DNA from 2 places in the Priestia sp. 179-F W1.4 NHS genome. Region 2 is predicted to be linked to the other one. Evidence: a T-box and tRNA genes for the amino acid it is inferred to sense, from the RefSeq annotation. Region 2 holds a T-box; the other holds one or more tRNA genes.
What was found. The T-box of region 2 lies ahead of thrS (threonine--tRNA ligase). A T-box ahead of a tRNA ligase gene usually reads a tRNA of that ligase, here a tRNA-Thr.
Positions count from the first base shown of each region.

Region 1 (3,518 bases), on a different contig from region 2:
GTAGCCGTCTTCACGATCTTTAAACTCAAGCGTAAATCCTGCTTTTACTTTATCTGTTGCATTTGCCAAATCTGAAATGGTCGTTAGATTATTTTCTTTGGCAAATTCTTTTGTCACGGTCAATGTGTACGTATTATTAAACTTCATTGGATCTAAATAGACAAGCCCGAATTTCTTTTTAAATCCTTCTTTTGCCTGCTTGTACACCTGTGTTTCATCTTTGCTGTCCGGCTGTTCCTTTAGATGCGTCACAATGGCTGTCCCCGTATATTCAGGGTACAAATCAATTTCCTTGTTACGCAGAGCCTCAAATACAAATACCGTTTTCCCAAGCGACGAACGAAGGTTTACTTTCATATCGGTTTGATCTTCAATTAATTCTTTGTACATATTGATTAAAATATCTTGTTCTGCACCAATTTTCCCTCCGATAACAAGGTCTGGTTTTGTTGCGCTCATCGCTGCAAACGGAGAAACAAGAATAAGTACTAATACGATGATCATGATGAACGAGCGTTTTTTGGACCCTTTTTTAGCAGAGTGTTCAATCGTTCGCAGAATTCCATCAAAAATAAGCGCTAATAATGCTGCTGGAACGGCTCCTAATAAAATCAAACTATTATCGCTTCGGTCAATACCAAGCAAAATTAAGCTTCCGAGTCCGCCTGCTCCGATAAGAGCCACGATTGTCGCTGTACCAATAATGAGTACCATCGCTGTGCGAATTCCGGCCATAATGACAGGAAGCGCTAGAGGAAGTTCTACTTTGATTAATCGTCTCCACGAGTTCATCCCCATGGCTTTGGATGCTTCAATTAAAGATGGGTCCACTTCTTTAATTCCGGTATATGTATTTCGTACAATAGGAAGAAGCGAATATAAAAACAGTGCAATAACCGCGGGAAAGGTTCCAATTCCGACAAGAGGAATCAGTAATCCTAATAAAGCGAGTGAAGGAATGGTTTGCAGTACGGCTGTTACGCCAATGATCGGTTCAGCAATGCGGTCATGCCTCGTTAAGTACAGTCCAAGCGGCACTGAAATTAATACGGCGATCACAAGAGCCAGTAGTGAAATTTGAATGTGTTCAAGAAGAGCTTGAAACAGGGCATCTCCTCGTTGATCTAATAATGCGCTTAGTGCATTCATTACAGCGTTCCTCCTTCTTTCGTTTTATCAGAAAGAAACGCTAATAGAGTTTTGCGCGTTACAACGCCAATGCGTTTGCTCCCTTTTTTCACAGCTATTGCTTCATGGTCGTAAAGGGCGTCCATTGCCTGCTGAACAGTGGCGGTTGAAGCTAGCTCTTCGGTAGGTTCTACGTCTGGCTGTTCACTTTCTTTGACAAACATATCCAATGTCTCAAATAAAGTATTTCCTTGATTTCCAATAAATGTTTTCACAAACTCATTTTTAGGCTTTTGAATGAATTCCTCCGGGGTGCCAACTTGAACAATTTCCCCATCTTTCATCAGGCAGATACGATCTCCAAGCGTCATGGCTTCGCTCATATCATGCGTAACAAACACAAATGTTTTTTTGATTTTTTCTTTTAAGCTAATAACATCTTGTTGAAGCTGTTCGCGGCTTAACGGATCGAGGGCACTAAAGGGTTCGTCCATTAAAATAACGGGAGGATCAGCTGCGAGGGCACGTGCTACACCTACACGTTGCTGCTGGCCACCTGAGAGCTCAGACGGCTTTCGGTTTCGATATTGCTTTGGGTCTAGTCCTACCAAGGTAAGCAGTTCATCAATACGCGTTTTGATTTTGTTTTTCTTCCAATGCTTCATCTCCGGTACAATGGCTATATTCTCAGCAATGGTCATATGAGGAAAAAGAGCAATCTGCTGTAGCACATAACCAATGTTCCAGCGTAGCTCATGTATGTTGTGGTCCGATACGAGCTTATCTTTTATGTATAGTTCTCCTTCGGTAATATCATGAAGACGGTTAATCATTTTTAAGGTGGTTGTTTTTCCACATCCACTCGGACCAATTAAAACGAAAAACTCTCCTTCTTTTATTTCTAGATTAATATTTTTCACGGCGGTCGTACCGTCTGGATATTGCTTTGACACATTCTTAAACGTAATCAAATTATCGTTCACACTCCCTGTTGAAATTTAACCCCTAGTTTCGTGTACCCAATACTTAGAGGTAATAAACATTCTTTTAAGAATATTTCTAAATATGATTCATAAGACATAGTGGAAAAGATATACATGTTTTCTAACAGCCTCCTAATAAGGCTATCAAACTGTTAAAGTTTTCACAAGGCGGGGAAGAATAATTCGGAGAATAAATTTAAAGCCAATCCAAATAAAAAAACCTTCTTTCAACAAGAAAGAAGGTTTTTGAGTATGCTAGCGACAGGGATCGAACCTGCGACCTCTTGCTTACCATGCAAGTGCTCTACCTACTGAGCTACACCAGCGTCTTGGAAAATTATATCACGTTTAAATTTATTTAGGAAGCGCTTTTTAAATTTTTTTATTGGTATATTCTCTAATTTGCGTCTTCTGAAATTCGCACTTTCTACAAAGTTCCATATTTCATGTTAGAACTTCTTACATAAATTGTGTGAATTTTCTTTTTTTATATTACCCTTAGTAAAATAGCTTACAAAAGAAGGGAAGAAAATAGATGGAACAACAACCAACCATGACAAAATCAAAAACGGCAACTCCCTACCCAAGAGACTGCACGTTCAGCCTGGAAGATTGGACGACGCTTGCTAAGTATTGGTACCCCGTCGCACGCTGCAGTGATGTAACAGAAAAACCAACGTCCGTAAAATTACTAGATGTAAATCTAGTTTTATACCGCACCACACACAAAGTTGTAGCGGCACGTGATTTATGCGTTCACCGAGGCACCCCGCTTAGCATGGGCTGGGTGGAAGATGATGAAATTGTCTGTCCTTACCACGGCTTCCGCTACGCAACGGACGGCGCATGCACGTCAATTCCAGCTCACCCTGACGCCAACATTTCTCCCCGTCTCTGTATGGCCGTCTATCCAGTTATTGAACGATATGGATTAGTGTGGACGTCCCTGACAGGAGAACAAGATAACCTGCCTTATTTCGATGCGTGGGAGGACCCTGATTTTCAGCAAATTGTTTGTCCGAGCTTTGATATCATGGGTTCAGCCGGTCGTCAAATGGAAGGCTTTTTAGACGTAGCTCATTTTGCTTGGGTTCACACAGACACATTTGGTGATCGAAACAACGCCTTTGTGCCTAAATATAAAGTAAGCGATACAGACTATGGGCTTCATGTAGAATATACGAGCACCGTGAGCAATTATTCCAAAGAACAGCAGCATTTAAATCCACCTGATTTTAAATGGCTTCGCGTCTTTGATGTTTATCCCCCGTTTACAGCTACGCTAAAAGTATACTTCCCAGAAGGCGCAGAGCTGTGGATTATGAATGCAGTCTCTCCTATTTCAGCCCGCGAAACACGTTTATTCGCGCCAATCGCTCGAAACTTTGACAAAGATTCTCCCGTTGA
Region 1 covers NZ_JBIQFF010000001.1:963,021-966,538, reverse strand. Annotated here, with positions in the region: gene ACH0CI_RS04930 (ABC transporter permease/substrate-binding protein) at 1-1,149, opposite strand, end outside; gene ACH0CI_RS04925 (ABC transporter ATP-binding protein) at 1,149-2,099, opposite strand; tRNA gene ACH0CI_RS04920 (tRNA-Thr) at 2,365-2,437, opposite strand; gene ACH0CI_RS04915 (aromatic ring-hydroxylating dioxygenase subunit alpha) at 2,647-3,518, shown strand, end outside.
Region 1: it encodes a tRNA-Thr, which carries the amino acid that the T-box ahead of thrS (threonine--tRNA ligase) is inferred to sense. The anticodon was not compared.

Region 2 (3,518 bases):
TGATAGGTTTCATATAAAAAAACACACAGTCCGTAAAGGTATACTTTTACGGACTATAAAATTTTTTATTCTATTTAATAAGTAGAGAAACGTCCTCAAAGGAGATCTTTAATTTTAAATAGAGCAAGAATAATTAATGCGAATTTCAGCGTTTTAAATTTTTTTATTTTTACTATCATCAATCCTTCAAGATCCTGCTATCATAAAAATTGTTATTGAAAAAAAAGAAGGTTCCTTGTCGAATGTTAAGGAACCTTCTTTTTTTCATTATCTAAGTTTCTTTTCAACAATTTCATCCTGAAGTTTTTCAATAAAGCTATCTAAATTGAAAGTTTCAGACTTTTCCTCACCGTGTTTTCGTACATTTACGGAGTTGCTTTCCATTTCCTTATCTCCTAATACCAAAATATAAGGAACCTTCGCCACTTGAGCTTCTCGAATCTTATATCCGAGCTTTTGTTCTCGAGTATCTAATTCTACTCGAATCCCTTTCTTTCCTAGAGCTTCTTTAATCTCTTGTGCATATTCCTGATGAACCTTTAGGGAAACTGGAATAACCTTTACCTGTACAGGTGCCAACCATGTTGGGAAGACACCTCCAAAGTGCTCAATTAAAATGCCAAAGAAACGGTCAAGAGATCCAAAAATAGCACGGTGAATGACAACCGGACGCTGTTTTTCGTTCTTTTCATTAATATAATTTAAATCAAATTTTTCTGGAAGCTGGAAGTCTAATTGAATTGTTGCACATTGATGACTTCTTTTTAAAGCATCCTTAATATGAAAATCGATTTTAGGACCATAAAATGCTCCGTCGCCTTCATTAACTTTATAGTTGAAGTTCAAACTTTTTAATACGTTTTCTAAAGAACTTTCAGCAAGTTCCCATAAGCTATCCTCTCCCATTGAGTCTTCTGGTCGAGTTGAAAGTTCAATACTATATTCAAAACCAAATGTTTTGTAGATATAATCCACTAATTCAATGACCGATTTAATTTCACTTTCAATTTGTTCAGGAGTAACAAAGATATGAGCATCGTCCTGACAAAACGTACGTACTCTTAATAATCCATTTAGAGCCCCACTGAATTCGTGACGGTGAACTTGACCGAATTCTCCCATTCGAATGGGTAAATCTCTATAGGAATGGAGCTTATTTTTAAAGATAAGCATATGACCAGGACAGTTCATGGGCTTTAGTGCAAATTTAGCATTATCCACTTCTGAAAAATACATATTATCCTTATAATGATCCCAGTGACCAGACTTTTCCCATAATTGTTGATTCATCATAAAAGGAGTACGTACTTCCTCATAATGATGCTTTTCTTGAACGGATCGCAGGAACTGCTCCAGCTGATTTTTAACCATTTGTCCTTTAGCTAAATAAAAAGGCATTCCTGGTGCTTCATCAGAAAACATAAATAATTCTAGTTCATTTCCCAATTTTCGATGGTCTCTTTTAGCTGCTTCTTCTAGAAACATTACATACTCATTTAACTGTTTTTGAGAACGAAAAGCCACGCCATATACACGTTGTAACATTTGGTTATCGCTGTTACCTCTCCAGTATGCCCCTGATACTTTTGTTAATTTAAACGCCTTAACCATTCCAGTAGAAGGAAGATGTGGGCCTCGACATAAATCGAAAAATTCCCCTTGTTTATAAATCGTAACTGTTTCATTCATAGGGATATCACGTAATAATTCGAGTTTCAACTCGTCGTTTATCTCGCTAAATATTCTTTCAGCTTCACTGCGTGTCACTTCAGTACGTTCAATAGGATGATTTTCATTAATAATTTTCTTCATTTCATGTTCAAGTTGTAGTAACTCATTAGAAGCAATCGTTGTAGAAAGATCCATATCGTAATAAAATCCATCTTCAATAACTGGTCCTACACCTAATTTTACACTCTTATGTACTCTTTTTACTGCCTGAGCAAGTATGTGAGCTGTTGTATGCCTCATAATTTCCAGACCTTCTTCAGAATCTACTGTTAAGATTTCAATTTCTGCATCTTGATTAATAGATCGATGCAAGTCATATAATTCTCCATTTACTTTACCGGCAACGGCTTTCTTCTTTAGGCTAGAACTAATCGATTCTGCAATAGCATGTAATGTAATACCTTTTGAAAATTCTTTCTCATTTCCATCTAAAAAGCGAATTTGAATTAAATCTTTACTCATGATAACCTCTCCTATTTAAATAAAGTCAAAAAAAAACATACTCATCCCTAAGTAAGGGACGAGTATGTTTTCACACGTGGTACCACCCAAATTCCCATCAATATAAATATATCGATGGCTCTGGTGCTGTAACGTCGCAAACGTTATTAATTACTACTAGTTCACTAATAAAGCTCCAAGGTGGTAAATTATTTCTCTTTCTTAAGGGCTCACAGCCAAAGACCCTATTCTCTGCAAAGAAGTATAAAAATAATTCATGTCCTTTTCGTTGCTTATCTATTTATTTTTGAACATAAAAAACCGCACTCATCCCTCTAACAGGGACGAGTGCGGTCGTGGTACCACCCTAATTTTATAAAACACTAAAAGTGTTATATTCTCAAAAAGATAACGGATTTCCCGATTGAGGTTACTCTATCTACATATTTCCCCACAATAGCTCCAAGGTGGTAAATTATTTCTCTTTCTTAAGGGCTCACAGCCAAAGGCCCTATTCTCTGTAAAGAAATATAAAAATAATTCGTGTCCTTTTCAACGCTCAACATGTTCATTTCCAATAAATAGAATTATAATTTATATTATTTGTAAATGTCAATACTTAATTCTAAATATGTAATTAATTAGATATTTTCATTTAAAAAGATGGCTTATTGGTACGGCTATTTTTATCTATATTTTTTGTGTTGTACACTAGTAAATATCCAAAGATACTTATAATACCAAACATAACACCGAACATTGTGAACATTATTTCACTTCTCAAAACTCCTAGTAATGTACCTGACACAAGAGGGCCTATAGACATACCGATATATCTCACAAAGTTAAATACTCCCATAGCACTAGCTCGATTTTGCTCAAATTGATGAGTCAATATAGTTGCATAGGAAGGTGTTAAAATACCAATTCCCATCCCATAAATGAATAGGCTTAGTGACATAAGGGATAAGGAAGCAGTATGTGTGAGTCCAAATCCTATAATACTAAAAGCGATTAAAAAATTAGTAAAGGTAAATACATTTATAAGAGAAATCTTCTTTTGAATGTATTTGAATAATAGGCTTCCGGCTATAAGGCTTAGCGTCATAGGAAGATAAAGCAAGCCAACAAGTTTTAGGTTTAGATGGTAGTGGTCTGTTAATAAAACGGGGAGATAAACCAGGATAGAAAAGTAAATCAAAAAGTTCAAGAAGCTTAATGACAACAATACACTTCCCATCTTATCCTTCGCCATTACAAGGTAAAAATGAAGACCGTTCCTCTTGCTTGTCTTGTGCTTTTTCTGGTCTTTAGGAAAAAACAACATATTGATAATAAGTAAAAGA
Region 2 covers NZ_JBIQFF010000016.1:3,389-6,906, forward strand. Annotated here, with positions in the region: gene thrS (threonine--tRNA ligase) at 268-2,193, opposite strand; T-box leader at 2,245-2,471, opposite strand; T-box leader at 2,510-2,737, opposite strand; gene ACH0CI_RS26230 (MFS transporter) at 2,828-3,518, opposite strand, start outside.